Regions from separate parts of the Massilia oculi genome, predicted to be linked through region 1. Evidence: predicted binding sites of a transcription regulator. Region 1 holds the regulator's gene; the other holds the start of a gene.

Evidence for each region. Region 1 encodes LexA, which represses DNA repair genes until DNA is damaged. Its sites were predicted from a motif close to ACTGTATNNNNATACAGT; they were not measured.
Region 2: recA (recombinase RecA) is a predicted target of LexA. The motif match lies at 2,764-2,781, and genes of this name have one in related genera.

Annotation. Positions count from the first base shown of each region.
Region 1 is NZ_CP029343.1:4,539,021-4,549,268, forward strand. It holds gene folC (bifunctional tetrahydrofolate synthase/dihydrofolate synthase) at 1-46, shown strand, start outside; gene DIR46_RS20450 (SPOR domain-containing protein) at 74-1,030, shown strand; gene DIR46_RS20455 (CvpA family protein) at 1,046-1,534, shown strand; gene purF (amidophosphoribosyltransferase) at 1,599-3,122, shown strand; gene DIR46_RS20465 (cystathionine gamma-synthase family protein) at 3,126-4,367, shown strand; gene DIR46_RS20470 (tetratricopeptide repeat protein) at 4,488-5,204, shown strand; gene lexA (transcriptional repressor LexA) at 5,358-5,999, opposite strand; gene rpsF (30S ribosomal protein S6) at 6,283-6,675, shown strand; gene priB (primosomal replication protein N) at 6,726-7,022, shown strand; gene rpsR (30S ribosomal protein S18) at 7,053-7,343, shown strand; gene rplI (50S ribosomal protein L9) at 7,375-7,827, shown strand; gene DIR46_RS20500 (replicative DNA helicase) at 7,937-9,334, shown strand; gene DIR46_RS20505 (DUF47 domain-containing protein) at 9,426-10,052, shown strand; gene DIR46_RS20510 (inorganic phosphate transporter) at 10,076-10,248, shown strand, end outside.
Region 2 is NZ_CP029343.1:3,516,877-3,527,124, forward strand. It holds gene DIR46_RS16060 (sodium:solute symporter family protein) at 1-17, opposite strand, end outside; gene DIR46_RS16065 (DUF4212 domain-containing protein) at 14-349, opposite strand; gene DIR46_RS16070 (sensor histidine kinase) at 327-1,910, opposite strand; gene DIR46_RS16075 (response regulator transcription factor) at 1,907-2,641, opposite strand; gene recA (recombinase RecA) at 2,844-3,920, shown strand; gene recX (recombination regulator RecX) at 4,005-4,469, shown strand; gene DIR46_RS16090 (DUF2889 domain-containing protein) at 4,939-5,502, shown strand; gene sucC (ADP-forming succinate--CoA ligase subunit beta) at 5,571-6,740, shown strand; gene sucD (succinate--CoA ligase subunit alpha) at 6,769-7,650, shown strand; gene DIR46_RS16105 (pilin) at 7,953-8,441, shown strand; gene DIR46_RS16110 (S9 family peptidase) at 8,498-10,248, opposite strand, start outside.

The DNA.
Region 1 (10,248 bases):
CACGGTTGCAGGCGTCATGGCGGCCCGTAAATCGAGTCTTCACTGACCTTCTTCACCTGATTACCTGAACCACATGGGCTTGTTCTCGTTCGGCAATAAAAACAAGCAAGAAACTGTCCGGGACAGCGGGCACTTCGTCAAGGACGACGATGCCGCTTATACCGAGCGCGCCCGTTCCAAGCGCGCAAGCTCCTCAGGCGAGGCGGGCCGCCGCACCAGCCGCGGCGATCCGATCCTGCCCGAGAAAAAGCGCGCCCGCCGCCGCCTGGTCGGCGCCATCGCGCTGGTCCTGGCCGCCGTCGTCGCGCTGCCGATGCTGCTCGATTCCGAACCCAAGCCCCTGGCCACCGACATCGCCATCCACATCCCGGACAAAGACAAGGCGGCCCCGCTGCCCGTGCCGTCCGAGCAGGTGGCGCCAATGGCCAGCGTCGACAGCGACGAAGAGATCGTCGAGCCAGTCGAGGCGCCACCGGCCGCCAGCCCCGCCAGCAACGCGCCCGTGACCGCCCCGGCGGCCAGCGATCCGCCGCCGATGCGCATGCTGGAGCAGGCCGAGCCGCCGAAACCGGAACCCAAGTCCGAACCGGTCAAGCCGAAGCCCGAGCCGAAGCCCGAGCCGGTGAAGCCCGAACCAAAGCCGGAACCCAAGCGGGAACCGACGCCCGAGAAGAAACCCGAGCCGGCGAAGAAGCCTGTCGAGACGCATCCGAAGGCCGAGCAGGTCGTCAAGCCCGCGTCGAAGGACGACGCCGCGCGCGCCATGGCCATCTTGGAAGGCAAGGCGGCCGAGCCACAGAAGGCGCAAGGCCCGGCGCCGCGCTTCGTGGTGCAGGTCGCCGCCCTGGCCAGCCAGGAAAAGGTCACGGAATTGCAGGCGCGCCTGCGCGGCGCCGGCATCGCGTCGTTCACCCAGAAATCGGGCGAGCTGATCCGAGTGCGGATCGGTCCGTTCAGCAAGGAAGAAGCCGAGAAAACGCGCGCCAAGCTGGGCGGCATCGGCCTGTCCGGCACCATGGTACCCCTCTGATTCTGTCCGACAAGCGTGACGATTTTCGATTACCTGGTGCTGTTCGTGCTGATCGCCTCCGTCGTCATCAGCACCTTGCGCGGCCTGGTCAAGGAAATCCTGTCGCTGCTGGGCTGGATTGTCGCTTTCGTGGTGGCCAATGCCTATGGCGCCGGGCTCGCGCCCTTGCTGCCGGAAGTGATTCCCGGCGACACGGCGCGCCTGATCGTCGCCTTCATCGTGCTGTTCCTGGGCGTGCGTATCCTGATGGGCCTGCTGTCGCTCGCGATCGGGGCCCTGGTGGAAGCCACTGGCCTCTCGCTCGCGGACCGCGGCCTTGGCGGCTTGTTTGGATTGGCGCGCGGCATTGTAATCGTGCTGGCCGGCGTCATATTGTGTGGGATGACGGACATTCCGAAGCAGGCATTCTGGCAACAGGCCCTGTTGTCGCCGATTGCCGAGACCGGCGCCCGTACCGTCAAGCCCTTCCTGCCGGCTGCCATGGCGCAGCACGTGAACTTTTGACCAGCATTCCTCAGTCGTAGAACTTTTTTCTGTAATCAAGCACTCAAGCTTTTAGGAGCACACCATGTGTGGCATCGTCGGCGTCGTCTCTCACTCTCCCGTCAACCAGTTGCTGTATGACGCATTGCTGCTGCTGCAGCACCGCGGCCAGGATGCGGCGGGGATTGCGACCAATCACAGCAGCATGTTCTCGATGTTCAAGGCCAACGGCCTGGTCCGGGACGTGTTCCGCACCCGTAATATGCGTTCGCTGCAGGGCAATACCGGTATCGGCCACTGCCGCTACCCGACCGCCGGCTCGTCGAGCGAGGAAGAGGCGCAGCCGTTCTACGTCAACGCACCGTTCGGCATCACGCTGGCCCACAACGGCAACCTGACCAACCAGGCCCAGCTGAAGGACGAGCTGTTCCGTAACGACCGCCGCCACATCAACACCGATTCCGACTCGGAAGTGCTGCTCAACGTTCTGGCGCACGAAATCCAGGAAGCGGCCGACGGCTACTCGCTCGACGCCGACGCCGTCTTCAAGGCGGTCGCCGCCGTGCACCGCCGCGTGCGCGGCGCCTATGCCGTCGTCGCCCAGATCGCCGGCCACGGCATGCTGGCCTTCCGCGACCCGTTCGGCATCCGTCCGCTGTGCCTGGGCATCAACGAGACCGAGCAGGGCAACGAATACCTGGTGGCCAGCGAATCGGTTGCGCTGGAAGGCCTGGGCTTCCGTTTCGTGCGCGACATCGCGCCGGGCGAGGCGGTCTTCATCGACGAAAACAACAAGCTGCACGAGCGCCAGTGCGCCGAGAATCCGTCGCTCAACCCGTGCGCCTTCGAATTCGTCTACTTGGCCCGACCCGATTCCGTGATCGACGGCGCCTCGGTGTACGCCACCCGCCTGCGCATGGGTGAATACCTGGCCGACAAGGTGAGCAAGGAGATCCCGGTCGACGAGATCGACGTGGTGATGCCGATCCCCGATTCCTCGCGTCCGGCCGCGATCCAGCTGGCGATGAAACTGGGCGTCGAGTACCGCGAAGGCTTCATCAAGAACCGCTACATCGGCCGGACGTTCATCATGCCGGGTCAGGGCATGCGCAAGAAATCGGTGCGCCAGAAACTGAACGCCATCAGCTCCGAGTTCAAGGACAAGAACGTGCTGCTGGTCGACGATTCGATCGTGCGCGGCACCACCAGCCGCGAGATCGTGCAGATGGCGCGCGAAGCCGGCGCCCGCAAGGTGTTCTTCGCCTCGGCCGCGCCACCGGTGCTGTACCCGAACGTGTACGGCATCGACATGCCGACCCGCGACGAGCTGATCGCCCACGGCCGCACCGTCGACGAGGTGTGCCGCGAGATCACGGCCGACCGCGTGGTGTACCAGGACGTCGACGCGCTCAAGCGCGCGATCTCGGACGTCAATCCCGAGCTGAAGAACTTCGAGGCCTCGTGCTTCGACGGCGTCTACATCACCGGCGACGTGACGCCCGAGTACCTGGACCGCCAGGAATCGGCGCGCCACAATCCGAAGGCGAAGGACGTCGAGGACAAGGTGCGCACCCAGCTCAACCTGAACCCGCCGGTGGCCGCCGAGTAAACCATGTCGGACAAGCAAAGCTACGGCTTCACCACCACCATCCTGCACAACGATCGCCGCAAGACGATCGAGCACGGTTCGCTGCACAAGCCGGTGCATACCTCGGTCGCCTACGGCTATGCCGACGCACGCCAGCTGGCGTCGGTATTCCAGGGGAGGGAGCCGGGCTTTCGCTACGGCCGCCAGGGCAACCCGACGGTGTCGGCCCTGGAAGACAAGATCAGCAAGATGGAAGACGGCGTCGCCACCCTGTGCTTCGGCACCGGCATGGCGGCGATCGGCGCGCTGTTCCAGGCGCTCCTGAAAGCCGGCGACCACATCGTGTCGTCGAGCTTCCTGTTCGGCAATACCAACAGCCTGTGGCAGACGGTGGCGGGGCAGGGCGTCGACGTCGACTTCGTCGACGCTACCGACGTGGCCCAGGTGGAAGCGGCCTTGCGACCGAACACCCGCCTGGTGTTCGTGGAGACCATCGCCAATCCGCGCACGCAAGTGGCGGACCTGGCCCGCATCGGCGAACTGTGCCGCGCGCGCGGCATCCTGTACGTGGTCGACAACACGATGACCACGCCCTGGCTGTTCCGGCCGAAGCATGTGGGCGCCGGGCTGGTGGTCAATTCGCTGACCAAGTCGATCGGCGGCCACGGCATCGCCTTGGGCGGCGCGCTGACCGACACCGGCCTGTTCGACTGGGCCGCATATCCGAACATCGCCCAGAACTTCAGAAAGCAAGCGCCAGGTGCGCAAGGCATGGCCCAGCTGCGCGCCAAGGCGCTGCGCGACTTCGGCGCCGCGCTGGGGCCGGAAGCGGCGCACCACATCGCGGTCGGCGCCGAGACGCTGGCCCTGCGCATGGAGCGCACCTGCGCCAATGCGCTGGCGCTGGCGACGATGCTGGAGGCCGACGAGCGCGTCGCCGCCGTGCATTATCCGGGCCTGGCCTCGCACCCGCAGCATGCGATCGTCGAGGCGCTGTTCCGCGCCGGCGGCTCGCTGCTGAGCTTCGAGCTGAAGGACGACATCGATCCGTTCGACTATCTCAACCGTCTCAAGCTGGCGATCCCGGCCTCGAACCTGGGCGACAACCGCACCCTGGTGATTCCGGTGGCGCACACGATCTTCTTCGAGATGGGCCCCGAGCGGCGCGCCAGCATGGGGATCGCCGAAGGCTTGATCCGGGTGTCGGTGGGCATCGAGGACACCGATGACCTGGTCGGCGACTTCCGCCAGGCGCTGGATGCGTAAAGCGATGTAAAAGCTGTCATCACAGGGCCGGCGAATGCCGGCCCTGTCGTTTTTGCGGTTGAGCCCAGCCGTAAAACACGGCTATCATGGACTTTTACCAGCCAGCCTTACGGTATGCCCATGAAACGATTCCTGTCCTGCCTGTCCCTTTCGGTCTCTGTCGCGTTCAGTAGCGCCGCATTCGCCGGCGAACTCGAGGATGCCAACGCCCTGTTCGAGAAAAAAGACTATGCGGGCGCGCTCAAGCTTTACACCAAGCTGGCCAATGCCGGCAATCCACAGGCCCAGCAGCAATTGGGCCAGATGTACTGGTATGGCGAGGCCGGCGCGATCGATGAGGCGAAGGCGAAGGAATGGTTTGAAAAGTCGGCCGCCAAGGGCAACAAGGTCGCCGCCGACTCGCTCGTGATCATGCAGCAGCGCATCGATCGCCGCGCCGAGATCGACTACTGGATCAAGGGCTACGATGGCGCCGACCTGCAGTCGGGCGAGTACCGCTGCCCGTCGCCGCGTATTCCGGCGGTGTCGAAGATCAATGAAGAGATCGAGCGCGTGAACAAGGCCGTGACCGGCTGGCAGGATTGCTACAACAAGATGGTGACCAACCTCAACGAACAGTCGCCGCTGACCAGGCGCATCCCGCCCGACATCGCCAAGCTGATGAACAAGCAGGAAACCGAGGCCTCGACCGCCTATCTGGAGCGGGTGCGCCAGAACATCGCCGAGGGAGCGAAAGTCAATTCGAAGATGGTATTGGCCGATTTCGCCGCATGGCGCAGCGCGACCGAAGCGTTTGTCGACCAGCATAATGCGGTGGTCAACAAGGCCAAGCAGTAAGGCGACATCTGCTGGAAGATACGTCGTTCCCGCGCAGGCGGGAACCTGAGTTGCTCGCGTTAACGCTGCGTCAGATCGTCTTGGCAGCGCTGAGGACTTGGGTCCCCGCCTTCGCGGGGATGACATGGTAGTGGTGCTAAGTTCTACAGAGGATCAATTCCAGCTGCGCATCAGCCCGACCGCCAGGCCCTCGAGCGCGAACTCTTCGTCGGGCGTGACTTCGATGACCTTGAAGTCGGGGTTCTCGGGCAGCAGTTCGACCAGGTCGCCCGTCTTGCGGTAGCGCTTGACGGTGACTTCCTCGCCCAGGCGGGCGACGACGATCTGGCCGTTCTTGGCGCTGTCGATCTTCTTGACCGCCAAAAAGTCGCCATCCATGATGCCGGCGTCGCGCATCGACCAGCCTTTTACCTTGAGCAAAAAGTCGGGCCGCGCCGCGAACATCGCGGTGTCGACGTTATAGGTGGCTTCGACGTGTTCCTGGGCCAGGATCGGATTGCCGGCGGCGACGCGGCCGACCAGCGGCAGCGACATCATCGACGGTGGCATCATCGGCAACTGCGGCGGAATCTGCTCGACGCTGGCGCCGACCAGGCGGATGCCGCGCGAGGTGCCCGGCGAAATCTCGATCGCGCCCTTGCGCGCCAGGGCTTGCAGGTGTTCTTCGGCCGCATTGGCCGAGCGGAAGCCCAGTTCGGCCGCGATTTCGGCCCGGGTCGGAGGGAAACCCGTGTTCTCGATCGCTTCCTTGATCAGGTTGAGGATCTGTTCTTGCCTTGCAGTGAGCTTGAGCATAAATGTCTTGCGAAACGGGTTGGTAGAGATAGACTGTATTTTTGTACAGTATTCTGCTATACGCAAGGGCTATACACGAAAAAGCGCGAAAAAAGCGCGCGTATCGCAAAAAATACGCTTTTCGCAAGCGTAAATGTCGAGTGAGCCAGGCGCCTGGGTGAGCCTCTTGACAGCCAAGTTCCCTTTTTACCCATTTCACGCTATACTAGCTGGCTGTTCCCTTCCCACACTCGTCTTGACGCCGAGGTGGGCATTTATGTAAAACGTCCTCAAGGAGTAATGCATGCGTCATTATGAAATCGTTTTTATCGTCCATCCGGACCAGAGCGAGCAAGTCCCGGCGATGATCGAGCGTTACAAGACCACGGTGACCAGCCGCGGCGGTAACATCCATCGCGTGGAAGACTGGGGCCGCCGCCAGATGGCTTACCAGATCCAGAAGCTGCCAAAAGCGCACTACATCTGCCTGAACATCGAATGCGACAACGAGACCCTGGTCGAGCTGGAAACCGCATTCAAGTTCAATGATGCCGTTCTGCGTCATCTGACCGTCAAGATGAAGAAAGCAGAAACCGCACCGTCGCCGATGATGAAATCGGTGCAGCGCGAAGATGCAGCCAAGAGCCACCGTGCAGAAGCAGCCGCTCCTGCAGCTGCCCCGGCCGCCGCTGCCTAAGATTTTTTCCAGGAATTCGTAGACACCGTAGCAGAAGAACCGGGTAGAAGTTGGGCGAAAATCAGCTCCAGCTCGTGGCGACCATCGCCGAGCGTGACGTACTGCGCTACACCCCGGCCGGCGTGCCGATCGTTTCAGCCGTCCTGATGCACAGTTCGCATCAGCGGGAGGCGGGGATCGATCGCCTGGTCGAGTTCGAAGTCCCCGCGTTCGCCGCGGGCGAGATTTCGGGCAGGTTCGGCAGTGCCGAGCTCGGCGCCAGCTACCGCTTCAACGGATTCCTTGCACGAAAAAATCGCAACAGCAAAGCCCTGGTGTTTCACATCATTGATTTCAGTGCCGCCTAGTTCGGCAATTTAGATATACAGGAGCCTCAAATGGCATTCGGTAAAAAGTTCGACAAAAACAAAGCTAAAGAAAAACTCAAGCGCAAACAGCAGAACCCGCTGTTCAAGCGCAAGAAGTTCTGCCGCTTCACCGCCGCTGGCGTTGAGCAGGTTGACTACAAAGACGTCGACACCCTGAAGGACTTCGTCCAGGAAAACGGCAAGATCATGCCAGCACGTCTGACCGGCACCAAGGCGCACTACCAGCGTCAGGTCGACACCGCCATCAAGCGCGCCCGCTACCTGGCGCTGCTGCCGTACACCGACCTGCACCACGGTTAATCGGTTACGTCAGCTATCCTGGAGATAAAACATGCAAATCATTCTGTTGGAAAAAGTCATCAACGTCGGCAACCTGGGCGACGTCGTCAAAGTCAAGGACGGTTACGCACGTAACTTCCTGATCCCACAAAAGATGGCCCGCCGCGCTACCGCCGGCGCCGTCGCCGAGTTCGAAGCCAAGCGCGCCGAACTGGAAAAAGCAGCCGCCGAGAAACTGGCAGCCGCCCAAGCCCAAGGCGACAAGCTGAGCGGCCTGACCGTCACCATCGGCCAGAAGGCCGGCGTCGACGGCCGTCTGTTCGGTTCGGTCACCAACGCCGACATCGCTGAAGCGCTGACCAAGCAAGGCTTCCCGGTCGAAAAAGCTGCCGTTCGCCTGCCGACCGGCCCGCTGAAGACCACCGGCGAATTCCCGGTTGCAGTCGCCCTGCACACCGACGTCGTGTCGGAAATCACCATCGCTGTCGTGGGCGAAGCTGCCTGAGCGAATGCTGAACTGAAGTAAAAGCAGTGCACAAAAAAGCCGGGTTCTCCCGGCTTTTTTGCTTTTGAAACTCACCAATTATGACAGCCGTGTGACAGGAGAAGGTATAATGCCGCCCATGAACGCAGCACCCTCAGACCCGCAGATCGAAGCCCTGCGCATCCCCCCGCATTCCATCGAAGCAGAGCAGTCCGTCATCGGCGGCCTGCTGCGCGATAACGCCGCCTGGGACCGCATCGCCGACTTCATGCACGCGGAAGACTTCTACCGTTACGATCACCGCATCATCTTCGAACAGATGGTCCGCCTGATCAATGCCGGCAAGCCGGCCGACGTGATCACGGTCTATGAAGCCTGCAACCAGCTCGGCAAGGCCGAGGAAGTGGGTGGCCTGCAATACCTGAACGCCATGGCGCAGAACACGCCGTCGGCGGCCAACATCCGCCGCTACGCCGAGATCGTGCGCGACCGCGGCATCCTGCGCCAGCTGATCACCGTCGCCGACGAGATTTCCGGCAATGCCTTCAATCCGCAGGGCAAGGAAGTCAAGCAGATGCTCGACGAGGCCGAGTCGCGGATCTTCGCCATCGCCGAGCAGGGCGCCCGCGGCGCCCAGGGCTGGCTGGCGGTGCAGCCGCTGCTGACCCAGGTGGTCGAGCGCATCGACGAACTGTACTCGCGCGAGAACCAGGGCGAGATCACCGGCGTGCCGACCGGCTTCATCGACCTCGACCGCATGACGTCCGGCCTGCAGCCGGGCGACCTCGTCATCGTCGCCGGCCGTCCGTCGATGGGCAAGACCGCGTTCTCGGTGAATATCGGCGAGAACGTCGCGATCGAGGCCGGCCTGCCGGTCGCCGTGTTCTCGATGGAGATGGGCGGCGCCCAGCTGGCCATGCGTATGCTCGGCTCGGTCGGCCAGCTCGACCAGCACCGCCTGCGTACCGGCCGCCTGAACGACGAGGACTGGCCGCGCCTGACGCACGCCATCCAGAAGATGAACGACGCCCAGCTGTACATCGACGAAACGCCCGCCCTGAACCCGATCGAGATGCGCGCGCGGGCACGACGCCTGGCGCGCCAGTGCGGCAAGCTCGGGCTGATCATCGTCGACTACCTGCAGCTGATGCAGGGTTCCAAGCCGGGCGACAACCGCGCGTCCGAGATCTCCGAGATCTCGCGCTCGCTGAAAGGCCTGGCGAAAGAGCTGCAGTGCCCCGTGATCGCGCTGTCGCAGCTGAACCGCTCGCTGGAACAACGCCCCAACAAGCGTCCCGTGATGTCCGACTTGCGCGAATCCGGCGCTATCGAACAGGATGCGGACGTGATCATCTTCCTGTACCGCGACGAAGTCTACAACCCGGATTCGCCCGACAAGGGCACCGCCGAGATCATCATCGGCAAGCAGCGTAACGGTCCGATCGGCGCGATTCGCCTCACCTGGATCGGCCAGTACACCAAGTTTGGCAACTACAGCGGTAACCTCGCCGTCTATCAGGGCGACTAAGCCGCATACCGCGGCCCGCCTCACGCCGCACACCATGCCGTCGCTTTTCCCGGAGCGGCGGCAATCCCGAGAGAAAAACGGAGAAGAAACAATGTTTGGACGCTTTTTGCCTAAAGAAGGCAATTTCTTTGAACTGTTCAACCAGCACGCCGCCTTGTGCGTGAAGGGTGCCCATGAAATGGTCGGCCTGATGACCAATTTCGACGATCTGGAAACCCGCACCCATGCGGTCGAAACGATCGAAAAGCAGGCCGACAAGATCACCTACGCCACGGTCGACCTGCTGCACAAGACCTTCATCACTCCGCTCGACCGCGACGACATCCACAAGCTGATCACGCGCATGGACGACATCCTGGACATGATGGAAGACGCGGCCCAGACCGTGTCGCTGTATGACCTGCATGCGGTCACGCCGGAGGCGAAACGCCTGGCCGAGCTGTGCCTGTCGTGCTGCCTGAAGGTGCAGGAAGCGGTCTCGATGCTGCACGATATGGACAACGCGCCGAAGATCGTCGCCATCTGCGAAGAAATCGACCGCTTCGAATCGGATGCCGACCACGTGATGCGCGCCGCCATGTCCAAGCTGTTCCGCGACGAACCGGACGTGCGCAACCTGATCAAGATGAAGGCGATCTACGAGATCCTGGAAACCGTTACCGACCGCTGCGAAGACGTGGCCAACATCATCGAAGGCATCATCGTCGAGAACGCGTAAGCGCCTTCGAACCGGTAACGATTATGGAAACTCTACATATCAGCATTTACGTGCTGGGCATGCTGGTCGTCCTCGCGCTGATCTTCGACTTCATGAACGGCTTCCACGACTCGGCGAACTCGATCGCCACCGTCGTGTCGACCGGCGTCCTGAAGCCGCAGCACGCGGTGGCGATGGCCGCCTTCTTCAACTTCAT
Region 2 (10,248 bases), 1.0 Mb from region 1:
GGTGGCTTGCCGCTCATCGTGGCGCATCCCCGGCGCTTGCCGCAGTGTTTGCCGCAGCATTGGCAGCCGCATCGCGGTCCAGCCGGCGCATGCGCCAGGCATAGAAGCCGATGATGGCCAGCGACACCAGCGAGGCGCCTTGCGCCGCCATGTAGAACGACAGCGGCCAGCCGAACACCTCGACGCGCGCCAGCTCGCGCGCGAAGAACACGGTGCCAAAGCCGGTCGCCAGCCACAGCGCCAGCAGCAGGAGGGTCGTCTTGCGGGTGCGTTCCCAGTGCACGGCGTTGGCGGCGCGGCGGCGCGCCGCGTCGTCCTGGTGGGGGTCAAGGGGCGGCGTCGGGTTCATGGAGCGGAGGAGGGAAGGTCAGGCGGAACAGGCTGCCCGGGAAGCGCTTGGACTGGCTGCGCGGGTTGTTGAAGATGTCGATCCGGGCGCCGTGCTGCTGGGCGATCTCGCGCACGATCGCCAGGCCCAGGCCGCTGCCCTGGGTATTGCTGCCCAGGATGCGGTAGAAGCGCTCGAACACGCGTTCGCGCTCGTTGGCGGCGATGCCGGGGCCGGTGTCCTCGACCTCGAGCAGCGCAGGTCCGCCGGCGCCGTCGCGCCGCACGCGCACCGTGACGCTGCCGCCGGCCGGGGTGTAGCGCAGCGCATTGTCGATCAGGTTCGACAGCAGCTCGCGCAGCATCAGCGGCTGGCCGGCGATGACGACCGGGCCTTCGTCGGCGGCCGGCGGCTCGAAGCCGAGGTCGATCTCGCCCGCGAACGAGGCCTGCACCCAGTCTTGCACCGTTTCGCGGGCCAGGCGCGACAGGTCCAGCTCGGCGAAGGCCAGGCCAGCCTGCGGCTGGTTTTCGGCGCGCGCCAGCGCCAGCAGCTGGTTCACCAGGCGCGTGGCCGATTCCGAACTCTTGGCCAGCTGTTCCAGCGAGCGGTGGATCTCGGCCGGGTCGAGCTGGCGCAGGGCCAGTTCGGACTGCATGCGCATGCCGGCCAGCGGGGTCTTCATCTGGTGCGCGGCGTCGGCGATGAAGCGCTTCTGCATCGCCATCGATTCGCCCAGGCGTTCGAGCATGTCGTTGAAGGAGCCGACCAGCGGCGAGATCTCTTCCGGCACCTGGCGCGGATCGATCGGCGACAGGTCGTCCTGGGGCCGCGCGCGGATGCGCTGCTGCAGCTCGGCCAGCGGGGTCAGGCCGCGCGACAGCGCAAACCACACCAGCGCCAGGATCACCGGCAGGATGATGAACTGGGGCAGGATCACGCCCTTGATGATCTCGCCCGCCAGGTGCGCGCGTTTGTCGAGCGTCTCGGCCACCTGCACCAGCGCAAGCGGAGGCGAATGAGGCGGCTCGAGCGGCGGCTGCAGGGAACGCTCGTGCAATGGGTCGAGGTTGACATAAGTGTAGGCGACCCGGATCGGCGTGCCGTGGATGCTGTCGTTGCGGAACTCGACCGCGCCGCTGCGCGCATGCTCGTCGGCCGCGTTGATCCGCGGACGCGGCAGGTCGCGGTCGCCGTCCAGCAGTTCGCCGTCGGGTCCGGCCAGCAGGTAATAGACGCTGTCGACGTCGTCGGCGCGCAGGATGTCGCGACCGGACGGATGCAGCTGGCCGGACGCCTTGCCGCCCACGCTGCGGATCTGCTGGCCCAGCACCGTGACCCGGTCTTCGAGCGCGTCGTCGAAGGGCTGGTTGGCGATCGACTTGGCGACCAGATAGGTGATGGCGATGCTCATCGGCCACAGCAGCAGCAGCGGAGCCAGCATCCAGTCGAGGATCTCGCCGAACAGCGAGTGCCGGATGTTTTCGTCCGGCTCGGGATTCGGCGGGACGTAGGTCGGCTCGGCCGTCGTGGCCGGGGTTTGCTCGGGTCCGGCCGTGAAGCCGGCGTCGCGTTCGTTCACCTGTCGGCGACGGTTGCCGCTGCTGTTCCTGCGGCGCGTTCGGCGGCGGCGCTTGCTGCGGCCTCGGAGTATTTCTCGAGGCAGTAGCCCAGGCCGCGCACGGTGGCGATGCGCACGCCGCCGACTTCGATCTTCTTGCGCAGGCGGTGCACGTAGACCTCGATCGCGTTGTTGGAGACTTCCTCGCCCCATTCGCACAGATGGTCGACCAATTGTTCCTTGGATACCAGGCGGCCGGTGCGCGCCAGCAGCACCTCGAGCAGGCCGAGCTCGCGCGCCGACAGGTCGAGCATCTGGTCGTTGATGTAGGCGCTGCGGCCGACCTGGTCGTAGACCAGCGGGCCGTGGCGCACCACGGTCGGGCCGCCGCCGGCGCCGCGGCGGGTGAGGGCGCGCACCCGCGCCTCGAGTTCGGACAGGGCGAACGGCTTGGCCATGTAGTCGTCGGCGCCCAGGTCGAGGCCTTCCACCCGCTGCTCGACGGAATCGGCGGCGGTGAGGATCAGGACCGGCAGCAGCGAGGCGCGGGCGCGCAGGCGGCGCAGCACTTCGAGCCCCGACATCTTCGGCAGGCCGAGATCGAGGATGAGCAGGTCGAACTCCTGGGTGGAGAGGGCGGTGTCGGCATCCTGGCCGTTCTTGACGTAATCGATGGCGTAGCCGGACTGGCGCAGGGATCGCGTCAGGCCGTCAGCAAGTACGCTATCATCTTCGGCGAGCAGAATTCGCATGGTGGCACCTCGGTTAACGCGTTAGACAAACTCAAGTCCATATTGTGTTTGATTTGTCGCAACAATGCGAGCTTCGCCCCATTGATTGACAAAATGGTTACGTATTAGTGCTTGCAAAAACCACTGGATTTTTATACAGTAGTGGCTATTGAAGTGCGCGTGCGCGCCCACACCTTGCCTACTCCACGATTGAAAGTACACCATGGACGACAAAAAATCCGCATTGAACGCCGCTGAAAAGGGCAAGGCGCTGGCAGCCGCCCTGGCGCAAATCGAAAAGCAGTTCGGCAAGGGCTCGGTCATGCGCATGGACACCAATGCGCCGGTCGAAGAAGTGCAGACTGTTTCCACCGGCTCGCTGGGCCTCGACATCGCCCTGGGCGTCGGCGGCCTGCCGCGCGGCCGTATCGTCGAGATCTACGGCCCTGAATCGTCGGGTAAAACCACCCTGACCCTGCAGACCATCGCCCAGATGCAAAAACTGGGTGGCACCTGCGCCTTCATCGACGCCGAGCACGCGCTCGACGTGACCTATGCCCAAAAACTGGGCATCAACCTGGGCGACCTGCTGATCTCGCAGCCGGATACCGGCGAACAGGCGCTCGAAATCACCGACGCACTGGTGCGTTCGGGCAGCGTCGACCTGGTGGTCATCGACTCGGTGGCGGCACTGACCCCGCGCGCCGAGATCGAAGGCGATATGGGCGACTCGCTGCCTGGCCTGCAGGCGCGCCTGATGTCGCAAGCGCTGCGCAAGCTGACCGGTTCGATCAACCGCACCAACACGCTGGTGATCTTCATTAACCAGATCCGCATGAAGATCGGCGTCATGTTCGGCAGCCCGGAGACCACCACCGGCGGTAACGCACTGAAGTTCTACGCCTCCGTGCGCATGGACATCCGTCGTACCGGTTCGATCAAGTCGGGCGACGAAGTGATCGGTAACGAAACCAAGGTCAAAGTCGTCAAGAACAAGATCGCGCCACCGTTCAAGGAAGCCCACTTCGACATCCTGTACGGAGCGGGCACCTCGCGCGAAGGCGAAATCCTGGACCTGGGCGCCGACAACAAGATCGTCGAGAAGTCGGGCTCGTGGTACAGCTATAACGGCGAGCGCATTGGCCAAGGTAAAGACAACGCCCGCCAGTTCCTGGTGGATCGCCCGGCCCTGGCGCGTGAGATCGAGAACAAGGTCCGCGCCGCCCTGGGCGTACGCGAACTGCCGCCGGTTGCTGCCGGTGGTGAGGACAAGCCGAAGCTGCAGGCAGTTGGTGAGTAATCGCCTGGCGCGGGCGGCGCGGCAGGGTAGCGCCGCGGGTTTCTACCCATTCGCTCGCGCCATGTGGTCGACGATGGTGTCCCCATGCCAGCACCCGTACTGAGTCTCAAGGCGCGCGCGCTGCGCTACCTGTCGCAGCGCGAGCACAGCCGGTTCGAGTTGCGGCGCAAGCTGGCCAAGTATGCCCAGGAAGACGACGACATCGACGCCCTCCTGGATTTTCTTGAAAAGAATAACTGGCTGTCGCAGGAACGTTTCGCCGAATCGCTGATCAACCGCAAGGCCAGCCGCTACGGCAATAGCCGCGTGGTGGCCGAGCTGCAAAGCCATGGCGTTACCGGCGATGCGCTGGTCGAGATCAAGGCCGGGCTGTCCGATAGCGAGACCGCGCGCGCCGTCGAAGTCTGGCAGCGCAAGTTCGGCACGGTCGCTACCGATGCGGCGATGCGGGCCAAGCAGATGCGCTTTCTGTTGCAGCGCGGCTTTTCCCAGCGTGCGGCGCGGGTGGCGATGCAGGGTAGCCCAGCCGACGACGAGTTTTCTGAATAACAGCATTAGGATGGACGGGGCTCCCGTCCGCGCGTTCAACGACAATATGCGTCGTTGCAGTTCCAGGCGCCAGCGTGGAGCGCCATCCCCGATATGCTTAAAAGCATATTCCTCAACGGGCGATGGCGCTGCACGCTGGCGCTTTCCGTCGTCTGCTCATCCATGTGGTGAACCGACGCTATCCCAATTACATATCTTTCATTCACGTTGTGAATGGGATCGTTACTCTCATTAAAGACAGCCGAATAATATAAGCGGCAAACGCGTCGTTATATTGTCTTGAAGTCCCTTCATCTCCTCGTAGTATCCCTTACCGGCCTTTCTTTCTCATGCGCCGCTGTGGACGCTGTGCTAAACTTTGCGGGTTTAAGCAGCGCCGCATGAGCGGTTGTTGTCGCAGAAGCTGCGGCAACGTGCACGAAGCACACCGGCTGCACCACTAACCGCCGTCCCGACGGCACTGGTATTTATGCCTTTGTCACCTCCCGTATCGCGCTCGCTCCGGCATACGCGCGCCATCACAGTCGAAGCGTTCGCGCGCGACGATGGCTTGTGGGACCTCGATGCCAGCATCCGCGATGTGAAGACGCGTACGATTGCGCTTGCTTCCGGCGAACGGCCCGGCGGCACGCCGGTGCACGACCTCAAGCTGCGCGTGACCATAGACCGCGACCTCAACATCGTCGATGCCGAAGCCGCATCCGATGCCGTCCCGTATCCGGGCTATTGCGATACCATCGGCCCTGCCTACAAGAAGTTGATCGGGCTCTCGCTCGTGAACCATTTCCGGTTGCACCTGAAAGACCGCCTATCCGGCGTGCTCGGCTGCACCCATCTCACCGAATTGGCCCAGGTGTTGCCGACCGCAGCCTTGCAAGCCTTTGCTGACGACAATGTCGATGCCCCAGGCGGGCTCGGCGGCTCGTCAACCGACCGTCCATTTGAGCTCGACCGTTGCCATGCCCTGCGCAGCGACGGCCCTGCCGTGGCCAAATACTACCCACGCTGGTCAATCAAGGCCGTCTCGGGTTAGCGTTCGTCGTTTTATTTTTTGTAGTTCAACCGTATTTCTAATTCAGTAATAGAAGAAGGGAAGCCAGCATGAAGATCCATGAGTACCAGGGCAAAGAGATCCTCCGAAAATTCGGGGTGACCGTTCCGCGCGGCATTCCGTGCATGTCGGTGGAAGAGGCTGTCAAGGCAGCTGAAGAACTGGGCGGTCCGGTCTGGGTGGTCAAGGCCCAGATCCACGCTGGCGGCCGCGGCAAGGGCGGTGGCGTCAAGGTCGCCAAGTCGATCGAGCAAGTCAAGGAATACGCTGACCAGATCATGGGCATGCAGCTGGTGACCCACCAGACCGGCCCTGAAGGCCAGAAAGTGCGTCGCCTGATGATCGAAGAAGGCGCCGACATCAAGCAGGAACTGTACGTCTCGCTGGTCACCGACCGCGTCACCCAGAAGGTCGTGCTGATGGCGTCGTCGGAAGGCGGCATGGACATCGAAGAAGTCGCGCACAGCAACCCAGAAAAAATCCACAACGTCGTGATCGACCCGGCCGTCGGCCTGACCGACGCCGACGCCGACAGCATCGCCGCCAAGATCGGCGTGCCGGCTGGCTCGATCGCCGATGCCCGCGCCAACCTGCAAGGCCTGTACAAAGCGTACTGGGAAACCGACGCATCGCTGGCTGAAATCAACCCGCTGATCGTGACCGGCTCGGGCAAGATCATCGCCCTGGACGCGAAATTCAACTTCGACGCCAACGCGCTGTTCCGTCACCCAGAGATCGTCGCCTACCGCGACCTGGACGAAGAAGATCCAGCCGAAGTCGAAGCATCGAAGTTCGACCTGGCCTATATCTCGCTGGACGGCAACATCGGCTGCCTGGTGAACGGCGCCGGCCTGGCCATGGCAACCATGGACACCATCAAGCTGTTCGGCGGCGAGCCTGCCAACTTCCTGGACGTGGGCGGTGGCGCTACGGCCGAGAAAGTGACCGAAGCATTCAAGATCATGCTGAAGAACCCGGAACTGAAGGCCATCCTGGTCAACATCTTCGGCGGCATCATGCGTTGCGACGTCATCGCCGAAGGCGTGATCACCGCATCGAAAGCCGTGTCGCTGCAAGTGCCGCTGGTCGTGCGCATGAAGGGCACCAACGAAGACCTGGGCAAGAAGATGCTGGCTGACTCGGGTCTGCCAATCATCGCCGCAGACACGATGGAAGACGCAGCGAAGTCGGTCGTTGCCGCCGCCGCTGGTAAAGCATAATTCGGCCTAATTCGCTAAGGAAATAAAAATGTCGATTCTGATCAATAAAGACACAAAAGTCATCACCCAGGGCATCACCGGCAAGACCGGCCAATTCCACACCCGCATGTGCCGCGACTACGCGAACGGCAAGGAAGCCTTCGTCGCAGGCGTGAACCCGAAGAAAGCCGGTGAAGATTTCGAAGGCATCCCGATCTACGCATCGGTCAAGGAAGCCAAGGCCGAAACCGGCGCGACCGTGTCGGTCATCTACGTCCCACCAGCAGGCGCAGCCGCCGCTATCTGGGAAGCCGTTGAAGCCGAGCTGGACCTGGCAATCTGCATCACCGAAGGCATCCCTGTCCGCGACATGATGGAAATCAAGGATCGCATGGCCAAAGCCGGTTCCAAGACCCTGCTGCTGGGCCCGAACTGCCCAGGCCTGATCACCCCTGACGAAATCAAGATCGGCATCATGCCGGGCCACATCCACAAGAAGGGCCGTATCGGCGTCGTATCGCGTTCGGGCACCCTGACCTATGAAGCAGTCGGCCAGCTGACCGCACTGGGCCTGGGCCAATCGTCGGCAGTCGGCATCGGCGGCGACCCGATCAACGGTCTGAAGCACATCGACGTGATGCGCATGTTCAACGACGATCCTGACACCGACGCGGTCATCATGATCGGCGAAATCGGCGGTCCGGACGAAGCCAATGCTGCTTACTGGATCAAGGACAATATGAAGAAGCCAGTGGTTGGCTTCATCGCCGGCGTCACCGCGCCTCCAGGCAAGCGCATGGGCCACGCCGGCGCGCTGATCTCGGGCGGCGCAGACACCGCGCAAGCCAAGCTGGAAATCATGGAAGCCTGCGGCATTACCGTCACCAAGAACCCGTCGGAAATGGCGCGTCTGCTGAAGGCGATGCTGTAATCCTGACGATCGCTTGATCGATAGCTAAAACGGGGAGCTTCGGCTCCCCGTTTTGTTTGCGGTTCCATTTTTCGTCATCAACCTTCGTCGCCTGACAAAAATTGACCTACGGCACCGACAAAATTTGTCACCCGAGGCGTCAAATCTTGTCATGGCACAGCGTTTTGTTATCTCTCTATTCATAAAATCGACCGTTTCTTGCTTTTTTTGAGCTGGCACGGCGCTTGCGTATAGGAAACGTAGCAGCTGAGCCGTACAAGTCACGTAGTCCCAACTTTTGAAATACTACCCTGGAGAGAAAAATGAACTTCAAGCAAATGCCAAGTAAAAACGCCCAAGGCGGCTTTACCCTGATCGAACTGATGATCGTCGTTGCGATCATCGGTATTCTGGCTGCCGTAGCGATTCCGCAGTACAGTAATTACACTATCAAGTCAAAAATCGCCGCAGCATTGGGTACTGTCTCGTCCGTGAAGACGTCAGTTGGTGTCTGCATTCAGGAAAACGGCGGTGTCTTGACCGAGTGCGACAGTGGTAGTAACGGTATTCCGGCAGCTGCAGACTTCACGCCTACCAAAGAAGTCGCTGCAGTGGAAGTCGCGGACGGTGTCGTGACCGTAACTCTAGGCACCGGTATTGGCGCAAACATTGACGGTGGCGACATCATCATGACGCCTGTTGCCAACGATGCGGCACTGGTCTGGACTAACACTGTCGGCGCCACTCTGACTAACGAAGTAGCCGTAGAAGCAATTCAGAAGAATAACCCTCCAGCGGCTGAAGCGGATTAATCAAACCTCTCTGGGACCTAAAAGCCGCCTTCTGGCGGCTTTTAGCATTCTCGTGTTTAGCGTGGCTTAAGATACTGATCCAACCACCCCACCACAGTGTGATGCCACTGCACCGAGTTCGCAGGCTTCAACACCCAATGATTCTCATCCGGGAACACCAGCAGCTTGCTCTCGACACCCATGCGCTGCAGCGCGGTAAAGGTCCCCAGCGCCTGCGCCGTCGGAATCCGGAAGTCCAGATCCCCCTGGATCACCAGCATCGGCGTCTTCCACTTGTTCACGTGATGAACCGGATTGAAGCGCTCATGGTTCTCCGGCACTTTGAAGTAAGGCCCGCCGCTCTCCCAATCCGTGAACCACTGTTCCTCGGTCGAGTACGCCATGCCGCGCGTATCGAACACGCCGTCGTGGTTGACGATGCACTTGAACTCATCCGACCAGTTCCCCGCGATCCAGTTCATCATGTAGCCGCCGTACGACGCTCCGAGCGCGCAATCGCGTGAACGATCGAGCCACGGGAATTTCTGCACCGCCGCGTCGTAGCCCTTCTGCAGGTCGACCAGCGGCTTGCCGCCCCAATCGTTGCTGATCGAGTCCGTGAACTTCTGGCCATAGCCGGTCGAGCCGTGGAAGTCGATGAACACGGCCGCGTAACCCGCGCCCGCATACACCTGCGGATTCCAGCGATAGCTCCAGCTGTTGCCGAAGCTGCCCTGCGGGCCGCCGTGGACGATGAAGGCGACCGGATACTTCTGGCCCGGCTGCGCATTCCACGGCTTCATCACGTAGCCGTACACGGTCTCGCCATTGGCGCCGGCAAACGAGAACTGCTCCGACTCGCCGAAGCGCACGTCCTTCAAGCGCTCCGTGTTCACATCGGTCAGCTGCTTCGGCTTGCCGCCCAGCTTCATCGAGAACAGCTGCGCGCCAGATTGCAGGTTCGCATGGGTGTAGACCAGCGTATCGCGCCGCAGGTCATACGCACCGACCGCGCCCTTGTCGGTCAGCGGCGTCACCTTGCCGCTGGCGACGTCGATCGAGAACAGGCGGTGCTGGCCGATGTCTTCCGCATCGACGATCAGCGCCTTGCCGTCCGCACGCCATACCAGATTGCCGGCCGAGCGGTCCCAGTCGGCCGCCAGCTTGCGCTTCTCGCCGGTGGCGACGTCCATCAGCATGACCTGGTAGCGGTCGGCCTCGAAGCCGGGACGCGCCATCGCGAGGTAGGCCAGGGTGCGGCCATCCGGAGAGAAGGTGCCTTTGGTATCCCATGCCAGGTTATCGGCCGTCAGGTTGCGCGGCGCCGCGCCGCCTGCGGCCGGCACGCTGTACAGGTCGAAGTTGGTCGACCAGGCTTCGGTCTTGCCGGCGATGCGGCTTGAAAACACGATGGTCTTGCCGTCCGGGCTGAAGCGGTATTCCTCGCGGTCGCCGAAAGGCTTCGACGGCACGTCGCCGTCGAGCGAGCCGGACAGGCTGACCGGCTCGCCGCCGACCTTGCCATCCGCACCCAGCGGCGCCGAGAACAGCACCGCATTGCGGTGGTCGCCCCAGGTATCCCAATGACGCACGAACAGGCGGTCATAGACCTTGCCGGTGGCCTTGTCCTTTTCTTTCGCGTCCAGGCGCGCTTTGGTGCAGGCCAGGTCGGCGCAGTCGCGGAACACGGCCAGGCTGAAGGCCAGGCGGTCGCCGCCTGGCGCAAGGCGGAAGTTGTCGACGTCCAGCGGCAGGTTCGTCACCTGCACCGGCTCGCCGCCCGCCACCGGCTGGCGCCACACCTGCGACGAGCCCGAGCGCGCCGACA